Regions from separate parts of the Rouxiella sp. S1S-2 genome, predicted to be linked through region 1. Evidence: predicted binding sites of a transcription regulator. Region 1 holds the regulator's gene; each other region holds the start of a gene.
The links. The regulator PurR, encoded in region 1, represses purine synthesis genes. The targets are predictions, from matches to a motif close to CANGCAAACGTTTGCNTG.
Positions count from the first base shown of each region.

Region 2: GA565_RS00840 (NCS2 family protein) is a predicted target of PurR. The motif match lies at 2,334-2,351, and genes of this name have one in related genera.
Region 3: GA565_RS17905 (amino acid aminotransferase) is a predicted target of PurR. The motif match lies at 1,322-1,339, and genes of this name have one in related genera.
Region 4: GA565_RS23010 (NCS2 family permease) is a predicted target of PurR. The motif match lies at 2,263-2,280, and genes of this name have one in related genera.

Region 1 is NZ_WFKL01000001.1:1,953,930-1,957,941, reverse strand. It holds gene GA565_RS09185 (C40 family peptidase) at 1-468, shown strand, start outside; gene GA565_RS09180 (YnhF family membrane protein) at 605-694, opposite strand; gene purR (HTH-type transcriptional repressor PurR) at 1,032-2,057, shown strand; gene punR (DNA-binding transcriptional activator PunR) at 2,121-3,023, opposite strand; gene punC (purine nucleoside transporter PunC) at 3,195-4,012, shown strand, end outside.
Region 2 is NZ_WFKL01000001.1:176,785-180,796, forward strand. It holds gene trmH (tRNA (guanosine(18)-2'-O)-methyltransferase TrmH) at 1-165, shown strand, start outside; gene recG (ATP-dependent DNA helicase RecG) at 162-2,243, shown strand; gene GA565_RS00840 (NCS2 family protein) at 2,365-3,795, shown strand; gene GA565_RS00845 (AsmA family protein) at 3,959-4,012, shown strand, end outside.
Region 3 is NZ_WFKL01000001.1:3,901,692-3,905,703, forward strand. It holds gene ompC (porin OmpC) at 41-1,126, shown strand; gene GA565_RS17905 (amino acid aminotransferase) at 1,404-2,594, shown strand; gene GA565_RS17910 (MBL fold metallo-hydrolase) at 2,665-3,312, opposite strand; gene GA565_RS17915 (YcbK family protein) at 3,393-3,947, opposite strand.
Region 4 is NZ_WFKL01000001.1:5,030,277-5,034,288, forward strand. It holds gene GA565_RS23005 (Na+/H+ antiporter) at 1-543, opposite strand, end outside; gene GA565_RS23010 (NCS2 family permease) at 764-2,131, opposite strand; gene GA565_RS23015 (glutathione S-transferase family protein) at 2,483-3,151, opposite strand; gene GA565_RS23020 (nuclear transport factor 2 family protein) at 3,322-3,660, shown strand; gene GA565_RS23025 (inositol monophosphatase family protein) at 3,730-4,012, opposite strand, start outside.

The sequences.
Region 1 (4,012 bases):
CATCAGGCAAAAACAGAATCCTGCGCACCGCTCACGTTAAGCGCAGCACATAAGAAGAAATACCTGCACGCGAAAGAGACCGCGATGAACAAGCTGATGCACCAGGTCGGCAAGCCTTATCGCTGGGGTGGTACCTCACCTAACACCGGATTTGATTGCAGCGGTTTGGTCTATTACGCGTACAAAGATTTAATGCGAATTAAAATGCCTCGCACCGCCAATGAGATGTACCATTTGCGTGATGCAGCACCGGTTGCACGCGGTGAACTTGAGTCGGGCGATCTGGTGTTCTTTAGAATAACAAAACGCGGCGCAGCCGATCACGTAGGCGTTTATCTCGGCAACGGCAAATTTATTCAGTCACCGCGCACCGGTGAAGAGATTAAAATTAGTTATCTGGCAGATAACTACTGGCAAGACCACTATGTGGGTGCTCGCCGGGTGATGACGCCAAAAACGATTCGTTAAATAATGATTTCTCGCTGAAACCTGTGAATAGCATTTAACGAATGGTTTAAGACTAAAACGGTGCGTCGTTTTGGTAAAATAGAAAAGGGCGATTTCTGTGATAAGAAATCGCCCTTTTCCGTTCTCGCGCTAAAAATTAGTGCATGACTGCGGTGAAGCTAAAAGCAACAATCATCGCGAGTGCGCAGACTACGGTCATTAATGAATATTTCAGGTTAGTATCCACGTGAACTCCTTACGAGATAAAAGGGGCAAAAACCCTACATTTTGTACGCCATCTTATTCTGCCTAAATCTCGCCAAAACGTCCATTTAGAAAGTACACAACACTATCACTTTACTCTAAAGCAAAAATTTGGCTTTCCCTTTTTTGAGTTATAAGAGAAAATTAGCGGTTACCACGCTGTGTGCCCGGTCGTAGTTGCCCGACGCTTCTTTCAGGCCTTTCTGGAACCATCCAACGATTTGACTGCTTAAAATGATTTATGCAGTTGAATGCACGCAGGCAAACGATTAACAAAAAACTAACGTGCTGAAAATGGTTAGTTCAGGAGTGATTTTTACATGGCCACGATAAAAGATGTCGCTAAGCGCGCCGGTGTTTCGACTACAACCGTGTCGCACGTCATCAATAAAACCCGATTCGTCGCCGAAGAAACCAAAGCTGCTGTTCGCGCCGCTATCAAAGATTTGCACTATTCTCCCAGTGCCGTCGCGCGTAGCCTGAAGGTTAATAACACTAAATCAATCGGCCTGCTGGCAACCTCAAGTGAAGCGCCCTATTTTGCCGAAGTTATTGAAGCGGTCGAAAATAGCTGCTTCGCCAAAGGCTACACGCTGATTTTGTGTAATTCGCATAATGATTTTGAAAAACAGACTGCCTATCTCGCTATGCTGGCGCAAAAACGCGTCGATGGCCTGCTGGTAATGTGTGCAGAATATCCCGCTGAACTCCTTGCCATGCTGGAAGAGTACCGGTCTATTCCAATGGTAGTCATGGACTGGGGCGAAGCGCAAAACGACTTCACCGACTCCATCATTGATAACGCCTTCGAGGGCGGTTATCTGGCGGGTCGCTACCTGATTGAGCGTGGCCATCGCGATATTGGCGCCATACCCGGCCAGCTTAACCGCAACACCGGCGGTGGCCGCTACCGTGGTTTCCTGAAAGCGTTAAACGAAGCCAACATTGAAGTGCGAGATGAATGGGTAGTTCAGGGCGATTTCGAACCCGAATCCGGTTACCAGGCGATGCAAAAAATCCTAAACCAGAAGCAGCGCCCTACCGCAGTATTCTGCGGCGGTGACGTCATGGCAATGGGCGCGATTTGTGCAGCCGACGAAATGGGTCTGCGCGTTCCTCAAGACATTTCGGTCATTGGTTATGATAACGTTCGCAATGCGCGTTATTTTTCACCGGCACTCACCACCGTACATCAACCGAAAGAACGCCTTGGAGAAATGGCCTTTACCATGCTGCTTGACCGCATTATCAGCAAGCGCGAAATACAGCAAACCATTGAGGTGAAGCCCAAGCTGGTTGAAAGGCGCTCAGTGGCCGATGGCCCGTATCTTGACTATCGCCGTTAATACACTTATTAGCCTAACTTGCCCTTCACGCTGGCCCTCAGCCGCGCCAAGGGCAGCATTTCTTTAGCGCAGCCATTCCTCGTTCAAGGTCTCACTTTCCCCAAGGTAGTCAAGCAGCCAGTCAAGCGCCAGTGAATGGTTACGCTGATCCCAGGTCAGGCAGCACGGACTTTCAGGAAAGCTGTTGGCCAACTCAAGCACCACCAGTTTTTTTTGCGCTAGCCACGACTCAACCATGTGCACCGGCAGCATGCCAACGCACAACCCCTCACACAGGCAATCAATGGCACAGGTCCAGTCTGGGACCACCAGGCGGCGCTGGTTATCGAGTGTCCAGGTATCTCTTTTGGGTAGACTTCTTGAAGTATCTTCAATACACAGCGCCGGATAAGGACGCAGGGCCTCATCGTTTAATGCGCCTTTATGAGCAGCCAACGGATGCTGGGCACTCACTACACAGTGCCACGGCAGCGTGCCCATATCGCGAAAGCTAAAACGCCCGCCGACCGGCACCGCGCTGGTTGCGCCAATCGCCACGTCAGCACGATCGTCTGCCAAAGCGTCCCATACCCCGTTAAATACCTCGCCCTGAATCAACAGCTCGGTATCAGGAAATACCCGATAGAAATCAACCACCAGCTGCCGCACGCGGTCAGGCTTGACGATACGGTCTACTGCTACACGCAGCTGGCCGCTCCAACCATTAGCCACCTGCTGACACTGACGACGGGTTGATATCATTTTTTTGATAAGCACGCGCGCTTCATCAACAAAAATACGGCCGGCAGGCGTTAACTCCACGTCGCGGTGACGGCGTTCAAACAGCGGAACGGCCAGCCACTCCTCCAACTGCCGCACCTGATAACTGATGGCTGAGGGCACACGATTAAGCTCCTGTGCAGCCGCGGTAAAGCTGCCATTGCGGGCCACGGCGTCCACCACTTCCAGAGAATATTCAGACCACATTGCTGCCACCTGTTTCAAACCTCATTGGCGCCGTCCTCTTGCTTTCAATTTTTTTCATCCTAGGGTGCAAATATTAACGTTTCACAACCCACAAGCCAAGCAGATACACTGCGCCACTGGCAACACCCCTACAACACTTTTAGCTACTTTTTCGTATTATAAGAGAACATCATGAAACCCTCATTTGGCTTTTTACTCTACCTTGCTGGGCTGAGCATGCTCGGCTTTCTGGCAACTGACATGTATTTACCGGCATTCAGCGAGATGCAAGATAACCTCGGCACCTCTGCCAGCGCGATCAGCTCGAGCCTGAGCATTTTTCTGGCAGGCTTTGCCGCCGCACAGCTATTTTGGGGCCCGCTCTCCGACCGCTTTGGCCGCAAGCCGATTTTACTCGCCGGTCTAAGCCTCTTTTCAATCAGCTGCCTTGGCATGATCTGGGTGCAGAGCACCGAGTTACTGCTGGTTCTGCGTTTTATGCAGGCGGTTGGGGTATGTGCAGCGGCGGTAAGCTGGCAGGCACTGGTGGTTGACCGTTACTCTGCATCGGTTGCAAAACGTACGTTTGCCAGCATTATGCCGTTGGTCGCGCTTTCACCTGCACTGGCGCCGCTGGTGGGTGCCTGGGTGCTCAACCATTTTAACTGGCGAGTGATTTTCGCACTGCTGCTGGTTATCAGTGCTCTGTTGCTGATGTTTACTTTTACCCTGCGGGAAACTAAAAAATCGATTGCCGAGAAGCTGCAGCCGCAAAGTGGGCTTACCGCCATGCTGTCATCGCGTGTCTATACCGGAAACGTGCTGATTTACTCCGCCTCCTCGGCTGGATTTTTTGCCTGGCTGACCGGCTCACCTTTTATTTTAAGTGAAATGGGATACGGACCCTCAGCCATTGGCCTAAGCTATGTTCCTCAAACGATAGCCTTTTTACTCGGTGGTTACGGCTGCAGAATGCTTATCAGTAAAATTGAAGGCACCCGCCTATTGCC
Region 2 (4,012 bases), 1.8 Mb from region 1:
TTAAAAGAAAAAGAGCAGCAGCGCCTGCTGTTTGAGGGCGGATATCCCGTGCTGGCAAACGTGGCGCTGCGCAAAAAACTGCCCCGCCCTTTCATCGATGATACCGGCAGCATTGTTGCCGATGACGCCTGGTGGGCCGCGATGCAAATGACGGTTGCCAGATGAAGGGCCGCCTGCTGGATGCCGTCCCGCTTACGTCCCTGACCGGCGTGGGCGCAAGTCAGGCAGAAAAGCTCGCAAAAATCGGCCTCGAAACTATTCAGGATTTACTGCTTCATCTTCCCCTGCGCTATGAAGACCGCACACGCCTCTACGCCATCAACGATTTACTGCCGGCGATTTTTGCCACCGTTGAAGGTGAAGTGCTGCGCACGGACATCAGTTTTGGCCGTCGTCGCATGCTCACCTGCCAGATAAGTGACGGCACCGGTCTGCTAACCCTGCGCTTTTTTAACTTTAATGCGGCAATGAAAAATAGCCTCGCCGCCGGTCGTCGAGTTACCGCTTATGGTGAGATAAAGCGCGGAACGATTGGCGCCGAGATTATTCATCCCGAATACCGCGTGCAGGGTGAAAACAGCGAAGTTGTTTTACAAGAATCACTGACGCCAGTTTATCCCACCACCGAAGGTATTCGTCAGGCCACGTTGCGCAAGCTGACCGACCAGGCATTATCACTGCTTGATACCCAACCCATTGTCGAACTTTTGCCGCAGGAGCTCAGCCGCGCGCTGATGCCACTGTCGCAGGCGTTGCATCTGTTACATCGCCCCCCGCCTGATATGCAGCTTGCCGACCTTGAAAAGGGTCAGCATCCGGCACAGCGCAGACTGATTATGGAAGAGCTGCTGGCTCACAACCTCAGCATGCTGGCGGTGCGTGCCGGAACGCAGAGCTACAAGGCGCTGCCGCTGGGAAAAGACCACAAGCTGATGGACACATTTTTAGCGTCGCTTCCGTTTAGCCCGACCGGCGCACAGAGTCGCGTGGTTGCCGAAATTGAAAAAGATTTGGCTCAGGGCTACCCGATGATGCGTCTGGTGCAGGGTGACGTCGGCTCCGGCAAAACGCTGGTCGCCGCACTCGCTGCGCTTTGCGCCATCGCTCAAGGCAAGCAGGTGGGCCTGATGGCACCGACCGAACTTTTGGCCGAGCAGCATGCCAATAACTTCCGCCAGTGGTTTGAACCGCTGGGAATTCAGGTCGGCTGGCTTGCAGGAAAACAAAAAGGCAAAGCGCGCATCGCCCAGCAAGAGGCGATTGCCAGCGGACAGGTATCGATGGTGGTTGGTACTCACGCCATCTTCCAGGAACAAATTCAGTTCTCCGCACTAGCACTGGTCATTATCGACGAGCAGCACCGCTTCGGCGTCCACCAGCGTTTGGCGCTGTGGGAAAAGGGCAAGCAGCAAGGCTTCCATCCGCATCAGTTGATCATGACCGCCACGCCAATTCCGCGCACGCTGGCGATGACTGCTTATGCAGATCTTGATACCTCGGTTATCGACGAACTGCCGCCAGGGCGCACGCCGGTCACTACCGTTGCCATTCCTGATACCCGCCGCAGCGACATTATCCAGCGGGTGAAAAGTGCCTGTATGGAAGAAAATCGTCAGGCTTACTGGGTCTGTACGCTGATTGAAGAATCGGAAATGCTTGAGGCTCAGGCGGCGGAAGCGACGTGGGAAGGGCTGAAAATCGCCCTGCCGGAGCTGAAGATCGGTTTGGTTCACGGTCGAATGAAAGCGCAGGAAAAGCAGGCAGTCATGCAGGCTTTCAAGCAAGGTGAAATACAGCTGCTGGTTGCCACCACGGTTATCGAGGTTGGCGTCGACGTGCCCAATGCCAGCCTGATGATTATTGAAAACCCCGAACGTTTGGGTCTAGCCCAGCTGCACCAGCTGCGCGGCCGCGTAGGGCGTGGTGCCATCGCCTCCCATTGCGTGCTGTTGTATAAAACGCCGCTAAGCAAAACCGCGCAGAAGCGTTTGCAAGTATTACGCGACAGCAACGACGGTTTTGTCATCGCACAGCAGGACCTGGAGATCCGCGGTCCGGGCGAACTGCTGGGTACGCGACAAACCGGCAGCGCCGAATTTAAAGTCGCCGATTTACTGCGCGACCAGGCGATGATCCCAGAAGTTCAGCGCATCGCCCGCCATATTCAGCAACAGTATCCCGAACATGCACGGGCGCTTATCGAACGCTGGCTGCCCGAGCGGGTTCGTTACACTAACGCTTGATAACCCTATCAAAAATACCCCCCACTTGATTAAGTCATATCAGACAGCTGCATCGGCTAATTATTTGTGTCTTGGGCGATAAAAATGCCGCTGGCAAACGATTGCTTTTGTGCCCAAGATCATGAAAAATGCCCGCTTTCGGCTTAACAGGGTGCCCAACGTGACAACACAATCTGCCGAGCCAGAGGCTCAGCGCCAATCGCCAGAAACTACACGCAACAGTGAATTAATCTATCGGCTGGAAGACCGCCCGCCGTTGCCACAAACGCTGTTTGCGGCCTGTCAGCACCTGCTGGCGATGTTTGTTGCTGTTATCACTCCCGCATTGTTGATTTGTCAGGCTTTGGGTCTGCCCGCTCAGGATACTCAGCACATTATTAGTATGTCGCTGTTTGCCTCCGGTTTGGCGTCAATTCTGCAAATCAAAACCTGGGGTCCGGTCGGTTCTGGCCTGCTGTCCATTCAGGGAACCAGTTTCAACTTCGTGGCACCGTTAATTATGGGCGGCATGGCGATTAAAAATGGCGGGGCCGATGTTCCTACCATGATGGCCGCGCTGTTCGGCACGCTTATGGTGGCGTCATGCACCGAGATTTTGCTCTCGCGCGTATTGCATCTTGCGCGCCGCATTATTACCCCGCTGGTTTCCGGTATTGTGGTGATGATCATCGGCCTGTCTCTTATTCAGGTAGGATTAACGTCTATTGGCGGTGGCTATGCCGCGATGAGCGACCACACTTTTGGTGCGCCGAAAAACCTGATTCTGGCTGCCGTGGTTCTGGTGGTGATTATTCTGCTCAACCGCCAGCGTAACCCCTACTTGCGTGTCGCCTCGCTGGTAATAGCTATGGCGGTGGGCTACGCGGTTGCCTGGGGCATGGACATGCTGCCCGCTGCGACACCGGCTGCAACAACGCACTGGATAACCCTGCCTACCCCGCTCTATTACGGCCTTGGCTTCGACTGGAATCTGCTTGTTCCGCTGATGCTTATCTTTATGGTGACCTCGCTGGAAACCATTGGTGATATCACCGCTACCTCCGACGTTTCAGAGCAGCCGGTCAGCGGTCCGCTGTATATGAAACGCATTAAGGGTGGCGTGCTGGCTAATGGCCTGAACTCGATGCTGTCTGCGGTGTTCAACACCTTCCCCAACTCCTGCTTCGGCCAGAATAATGGCGTTATCCAGCTGACCGGCGTTGCCAGTCGCTATGTCGGATTTGTGGTAGCGCTGATGTTGATTGTGCTAGGCCTGTTTCCGGCGGTGGCGGGCTTCGTGCAACATATCCCCGAACCGGTGCTCGGCGGGGCGACTATCGTGATGTTTGGCACTATTGCTGCATCTGGCGTGCGCATCGTGTCGAGAGAGCGTCTTAATCGCCGTGCGATTATGATCATGGCGCTGTCGCTGGCCGTAGGGATGGGCGTTTCACAACAGCCGCTGATCCTGCAATTTGCACCAGACTGGCTCAAAACATTGCTCTCCTCCGGCATTGCCGCAGGCGGTATTACGGCCATCGTGCTGAATCTGGTCTTCCCGCGCGAACCGTAGTGGTTTGAAAACTAAGGCAACATAGGTTCAACAGCGGCGGAAGGGTTATCCTCCCGCCGTTTTTTATTGCCTGTAACATGTTAACCTATTGAGAAAGATTGCTGATTACGGCATAAACAGGTGTACGTTTTTCCGACTTTCTCAACGGATATGGATTCAGACGATGAAATTTATCGGTAAATTGCTGCTGACAATAGCCCTGCTGTTGGTTTTGGCA
Region 3 (4,012 bases), 1.9 Mb from region 1:
TGGCAAGGTGTCCAAATAACACCAATGAGGGTAATAATAAATGATGAAGCGCAACATTCTCGCAGTGGTAATCCCAGCCTTGTTAGCTGCTGGCGCAGCAAACGCAGCCGAAATCTATAATAAAGACGGCAACAAGCTGGATCTGTACGGAAAAGTAGACGGTCTGCATTACTTCTCTAAAGACGACGGTAGCGATGGCGACCAGTCTTACGTTCGTTTCGGCTTCAAAGGCGAAACCAAGATCAATGACAACATCACCGGTTACGGCCAGTGGGAATACAACATTCAGGCTAACAACTCAGAAGGTGCTGACGCGCAAAGCGGCAACAAAACCCGTCTGGGCTTCGCAGGTCTGAAATTCAACGAATACGGTTCATTCGACTACGGTCGTAACTACGGCCTGATGTATGACACTATCGGCTGGACCGATATGATGCCAGAATACGGCGGCGACTCTGGTTACTCAGACGGCTACCTGTCTGGTCGTTCTACCGGCGTGGCAACTTACCGTAACACCAACTTCTTTGGTCTGGTTGATGGATGGGACTTCGCCGTTCAGTACCAGGGCAAAAACGACCGCGACAACGGTGATATCCTGCGCGGTAACGGCGACGGTTATGCGCTGTCAACGTCTTACACCTCTTCTATCGGTCTGGGCATCGTAGCGTCTATGGCGCAGTCTAACCGTACCGACGGTCAGAAAGCGCTGGCTTACGGCAACGACAAAAACAAAGCACGCAGCTGGGGTACCGCAGTTAAGTATGATGCGAACAACATCTACCTCGCCGCTCTCTACACCGAAACTCGCGATGCTGCTCGTATCTCCAACTCGAACAACGACGACGAAGGCTTTGCAAACAAAGCTGTAACGACCGAAGTTATCGCTCAGTACCAGTTCGATTTCGGCCTGCGTCCGTCTATCGCCTACGTTCAGTCTAAAGGCAAAGACATCGAAGGTATCGGCGATGCTGACCTGTACAAATACTACGAAGTGGGCGCAACTTACTACTTCAACAAAAATATGTCTACCTATGTTGACTACAAAATCAACCGCCTGAACGACAACAACCCACTGGGTCTGGCGACAGACGACGTTGTTGCACTGGGTCTGGTATACCAGTTCTAATTTAGCCTAAGCCTCGCGCCTTCGGGTGCAACGCAAGTCTAAAAATCAGGCAGAGCTTCGGCTCTGCCTTTTTTATGACTCGATTTTAATTCCGCCTTGCCCTCCCTTAATTCTCAACGCTCCCTCGGATTTTATTATCCCGTTTCATCAGAAAAATTAATGCTGAAGGCCCGCTCACAACTCTGCTTTCTTTTTGCCGCAAACGGTTGGCAAAGGTCAAATCTGGCGGTAACCTAAATGCCTCATTCTGCTTGTCACTGGTCATGGAAGTATCCACATGTTTGAAAAAATCACTGCTGCACCCGCCGATCCGATCCTTGGTCTTACCGATCTTTTCCGCGCTGACGATCGTCAGGACAAAATCAACCTGGGAATTGGCGTCTATAAGGACGAAACAGGTAAGACGCCGGTGCTCGCCAGTGTTAAAAAGGCCGAGCAGTTCTTGCTGGAAAATGAAACCACTAAAACTTATCTGAGCATTGACGGTTTGCCCGATTTCGCACACTGCACGCAAGAGCTGCTGTTTGGCGCAGACAGCGCAATCATCAGTGAGAAACGTGCACGCACTGCGCAAACCCCAGGGGGTACTGGCGCGCTGCGTATCGCGGCCGATTTTGTGGCAACACAAACCGATGCAAAACGCGTTTGGGTGAGTAATCCAAGCTGGCCAAACCACGTCGGTGTGTTTTCATCCGCAGGCCTGGAAGTAGCTGAATACAATTATTACGATGCAGAAAAACACGCGCTGGACTTTGACGGCATGCTCAAAAGCCTGAATAACGCCAAGGCCGGAGATATCGTACTATTCCACGGCTGCTGTCATAACCCGACCGGTATTGACCCAACTATCGCGCAATGGCAACAGCTGGCAGAACTTTCTGTCGCCAAGGGCTGGTTGCCGCTGTTTGACTTCGCGTACCAGGGCTTCGCCAAAGGTCTGGAAGAAGACGCACAGGGCCTGCGTATCTTCGCTTCGCTGCATAAAGAGTTGCTGGTTGCCAGTTCGTACTCTAAAAACTTCGGCCTTTACAACGAGCGCGTGGGCGCCTTTACGCTGGTTACCACTGACGCCGAAACCGCCGACCGTGCATTCAGCCAGGTCAAATCGGTTATCCGCACTAACTACTCCAACCCCCCGGCACACGGCGCCGCGGTCGTTGCCACCATTCTGGGCAACCCTGAACTGCGTGCACAGTGGGAGCTGGAGCTGAGCGATATGCGTCAGCGCATTCATCGCATGCGTCAACTGTTTGTGACCACGCTGAAGGAAAAAGGCGCCAAGCAGGATTTCAGCTTTATTATTCAACAGAACGGCATGTTCTCATTTAGTGGACTGAGTAAAGACCAGGTTCTGCGTTTGCGTTCGGAGTTTGGCGTTTACGCCGTGAATTCTGGCCGTATCAACGTGGCGGGTATTACTCTCGATAATATGGCGCCGCTGTGCGAAGCCATTGTCGCAGTACTGTAATCCGCTGAATTATGGGTAATAAAAAAGCCAGCCGGAAAGCTCCGCGCTGGCTTTTTTAATGCATCGACACTCACCAGATAGGCTGCTCGTCCTGCAGGAAAGGATTGGTTTTTCTTTCGTGGCCTAAATTGGACATTGGACCATGGCCCGGCAGGAAGACGATATCGTCACCCAGCGGCAAAAGTTTGGTCTTGATCGCGTTGATCAAATCTTCATGGTTTCCGCGTGGGAAATCGCTGCGCCCTACTCCGCCTTTAAAAATCACGTCACCGGATACTGCAAATCTCGCCGCATCATTAATAAAGACGATGTGTCCAGGCGTGTGTCCCGGACACTCAAGCACCGACAGACTCTCTTCACCAACCTTGACCACATCGCCCTCCGCCAACCAAGTATCTGGAGTAAAAGCGGCACAGTGTTCCAAACCAAACATGCGCGCCTGTTCCGGTAACCCTTCGAGCAGGAAGGCGTCTTCCTTGTGCGGACCAATAATGGGAACCTGATAATGTGCGGCGAGTTCGGCTGCGGCTCCGACGTGGTCGAGATGTCCGTGAGTGAGCAAAACCTGAGTAATGTTTACGCCCAGAGCAGCAACCTCAGCTTTGATCTTCTCGGCATCACCACCGGGGTCGACAACGGCGGCCTGATTGGTTTTAGGACAATAAATAACTGAGCAGTTCTGGCTGAATGCCGTTACCGGAATGATGTGATATTTCATTTAAGCTCCACGCATACCCCTGGCTCTTAAACGCATAGCAAGTCCCAGAGGTATGATTTTTTCCTGATTTTCGCACACCGTCAGGACCAGGTTCGGTTCGGTCCCGTATCGATGTGCACAAAGTCACTTCGTGGATAATATCCTACACCACCCATCCGCATTTTTAACGCTGCTTTGCGGATATTCGCCAAATCAACGCCCTGGATATGGAAATCCATGGCTTTGCCCAACGTGTGATAACTGTGTTTTGCGACGCCGCTGCCAGGTTTGCGCATGCTGTTGTTGGTCGCCAAAGTACGGTAGCCCGAAATCAGCTGAACCGGTTTATTGGTTCCCAACATGATCTGCAGACGATAGAGGTGGTCGAAAAGTTGTGGATCGATTTTGGTCACCTGCCCACCAGCACGATAATCGCGGAACAAATGATTCAATCGCGCCAACTCATCCCTGTTGTACTTCTTACCATCAAAAAACTCGGTTTTGAGGGTTTCACCAGTGTGGAGGTTGTTAATCACCAAAACACGGGGTCTAGGTGTTGAAAGCGTCGCAAATGCCTTGCCAGGAAGCAGCGCAACGCCCATAGCCGCACCGCCAAGTGCAAGCCATTTACGTCGATATTTGTCTATTTGGTCCATTTAAAGTCAATTACCTGATAGCTATATCTAAAAGAAGGTGAGAAAAAGGGGCCATAATTTGACCC
Region 4 (4,012 bases), 3.1 Mb from region 1:
CGCGCCCGGTACGGTAAACACCATGGTGCCCATCGCCACCGCGATAGCAAACTTCAACGACACCAGGCCCGACGCGTCGTTCATCAACGCCTCACCTTCCAAAATCCCCATTATAGGTTTCGGAATGCGGCCCTTACCGACAATACCCGACAGCGCCACGGCATCCGTCGGCGACAGCACCGCCGCCAGCGCAAAGGCCGCCACCAGTGGAATGTTGGGCACCATCATATAAATCAGATAACCCACCCCGACGATGGTGACCACCACCAGCGCGAGTGCCAGCCCGAGGATTTCGCGCCCTTTGTGCAAAAACTCGCGCATTGGCGTTTTCCAGCCATCGGCAAACAGCAGCGGCGGGATAAACAGCACCAGAAACAGTTCGGGATCGAAATCAACGTGTAGACCAAAGTTTGGCCAGGCAAGCAAAGCACCCACGGCGATTTGCATAAGAGGAAGGGGTACCTGAAACGGCAACATCCTGGTAACGACACCGGAGAGCGACACCACCAGAATCAAAATCAGAATGGTAAAAAATATTTCCATGCTTTCCTTAGACTCTTGTTTTTAGTTAATGCTTAAAGCTGGACGCAGGCGGGCCTGCACGACAATGGGATAATAAAACACTTTTACTGCGCAGATAAATTACAGATTTCTTAAATTCGAGTGTAACTGTTGTTCACGTTTCTTTTTGGGGTATGAATGCGACGCGGGAAGAATGCGGGGAAATCCGCCCCTCGCACACGGCAAAGGGCGGTACAGAGAGCTAAAGCGCCCACCCTCCGGCATAAAACGCGACCAGCGCCACGGCAATAATGACCGTGCCCACGTTCAGCTTGCGCCACTCTCCGGAGCAGACTCTGCCCACTACCAGCGAACTGAAGCCAAGCATAATGCCGGTCACAATGTTACAAGTCAGCACGATAAACACCGCGCACAACAGGCCGGACATGGCGTCAACAAAGTCGCCGAAGTCGAGCTTGGTGACGTTGCTGAGCATAAGCAACCCAACGTACATCAGCGCAGGCGCCGTCGCATAGGCAGGTACCAGATAAGACAGCGGCGACAGAAATAGCATCAGCAGGAACAGCACGCCCACTACCGTCGCAGTCAACCCGGTTTTACCGCCCGCTGCCGTACCCGCCGCAGACTCGATATACACCGCCGCCGGGGCCGCGCCGACCAGTCCCGCAAAGATGCTGCTCATTGAATCGGCAGTCAGTGCCTTACCGGCATTAATTATCTGTCCGTCTTTGTTCAACAGGTCTGCCTGACCGGCCACGGCGCGAATGGTGCCGGTGGCATCAAACACTGCCGTCATCACCAGCGCCAGCACGCTAGGCAGAACCGCCGCTTTCATCGCCCCCATAATATCGAGCGTGAAGAACAAACTGTGCCCGTTGGCGTCTGAAAGTGAAGGCATGGCGAACAGGCCATGATATTTCACCGCAGGGTCAAAAATCAGACCAATCACTGAAATCGCGATAATCACCAGCAGGATCCCGCCCGGCACGCGCAGTTTTTCAAGACCGAAAATTACCGCCAGCCCCAGCAGCGTCATCACCACCGGGAAAGAAGTAAAGGCGCCCAGTGTGACCGGTAACCCGTCGAGGGGATTCTTGATAACCAGACCCACGCCATTGGCGGCAACCAACAGCAAAAACAGGCCAATGCCAATGCCAGTGCCGTGTGCCACGCCGGTAGGTAAATTACGCAGGATCCACGAGCGAATGCCGGTCACCGAGATAACAGTAAACAGTACGCCCATCAGAAACACGGCGCCAAGCGCGACGGGAACGCTGATATGTTGTCCAATCACCAGGCTAAAGGCGGTAAACGCCGTTAACGAGATAGCGCAGCCAATCGCCAGCGGCAGATTGGCCCAAAGGCCCATCAGCAGAGAGCCTAATCCCGCGACCAGACAGGTAGCAACGAACACGGCGGAAGGAGAGAAACCGGCTTTACCGAGCATCGCAGGGACGACGATAACTGAGTAAACCATCGCCAGAAATGTGGTCAGTCCGGCAATGATTTCCTGACGCACGTTGCTGCCGCGCGCGCTAATGGAGAAGAAAGCATCAAGCGATCCTTTAGGCGTCACGCTGCCGCCCGCTTGAGACTGTGGTTGAGACATGGTGGAGTCCTCTGAATGTGCTACTGAAATGCCTGCGTGGTCATTATGAAATCGTTTCTTGTCGTTCGCTTCCCTACCCGGCTAAAGGATGCATGCGGACCTTCAACCAGGTTGAAAATCGGCAAAAAGCCAGGGCAAACGGTTAACTCTCATCGCGTACGGCGGTTGCAAAAGTCGTAGATACGGCTAAGCAAACGATTATCCAGCTATTAATGCTCTGGTTTCAACTCCGTTTGGCGATGTTTTTCGGATTTTCGCTCACTTTAAAGACATTTAACCTAAAAAGATGAGAAAGGATAAGTTTTAGGCAGAAATTGCCCCGCAGTCAGACAGGGCATGGTCAAAAAGCGATCAACTGGAAATCTGGTAAGGGCCGCCCTGTTTCAGCGCCTGTTGGTAAGCCGGTCTGGCCTGAATGGTTTTTAACCACGCCTGCAAGCGCGGGCATTTTTCTATCGGTCCACGCGAGGAGAGCGCCTCAACCGGAAAGCTCATCTGAATATCGGCGGCGCTGAAGGTGTCGCCCGCAAACCAGGCATTTTTAGCCAAATGGTCTTCAAGATAAGTGGCATGGGTGACCAATTGCTTATCAATGTAATTTTGCTGCACCCCTTTACCAATCGCACCGGCAATCGGGCGCACCAGCCACGGCATCGGCGGTTTTCCCAGACGACCGAAAATAAGCTTCATCACCAGCAGCGGCATCAGAGAACCTTCAGCATAGTGCATCCAATACCGGTACTGCTGGCGCTGTTTGGAGTCTTCGGGCTTTAGCGTGCTGTGTTCGTCGTAGGTTTCTTGCAGATATTCAATAATCGCACCCGATTCGGCCAGTACCAGGTCGCCGTCCTGCAGCACGGGGGATTTCCCCAGTGGATGGACTTTCTTGAGCGACGCTGGGGCCAACATGGTGTTTTCATCGCGCTGATAACGTTCGATGGTGTAAGGCAGCTGCAGCTCTTCGAGCATCCACAAGATCCGTTGGGAACGCGAGTTGTTAAGGTGGTGAAGGATTATCATGCATTCTGCTCCAGGGCGATCGGTATAATTAATTGTTAATTATAGACTACGCCGCTGAGCATACGATTTTTGCCGGCTTTAGCAATCAGCCTGTTGACAAAATGAACGAATAAGTGAATATTGAATATTAATTCACAATAATAGAATTATTATTCAAAAAGGATTTGCAAATGTCAGACGCTTTATTGCCCGTCGAACAACAGTTTTATGCCTACAACCAGCATGATCTCGAGACATTCGTGGCCTGCTTCAGTGAGACGTTTACGGCTTACCGCATGCCGGCTACTGAACCTTCGATGAAGGGTAAACAGCAGCTTAGCGAATTTTATGCGCAAAATCGATTTAATAATCCGGCGCTGCGCGCCGAGTTAATTTCACGTACTGTGCTGGGCAATAAAGTCTTTGACCGGGAAATTATTCACGGCCTGAGCGAGCAGCCTATTGAAAGTGTGGCGGTGTTTGAAGTGAATAACGGCCTGATTGATACCGCCTGGTTTTACTTCGCCTAAGTCTGGCGCTTAATCGGCTACCTATTGGGCCGCATCGGTGGCGGATGCAGATGCGGCCTAATACAGCAATTAACGTGGTGACAAATCCGGCCACAGCGGTCTGACCGTTGCCATCAGGTGCGGCGTACCTACCGCGACGCTGAGATGTCGAATGCCTTCGGAGCCAAAATTAACCACAGTTTCCAATCCGGCCTCCTGACATAGCACGGCGCCACCAGCAATGTCCCACAGGGTAGTTCGGCGCTGCAAATGCCCGTCTATCAGACCCTTGGCGGCAAATACCATGCCTACCGTGGTGCAACGGTAGCAGTGCACGGACCAATCGGCCTCACGCAGCCCGCGATAAAACGCA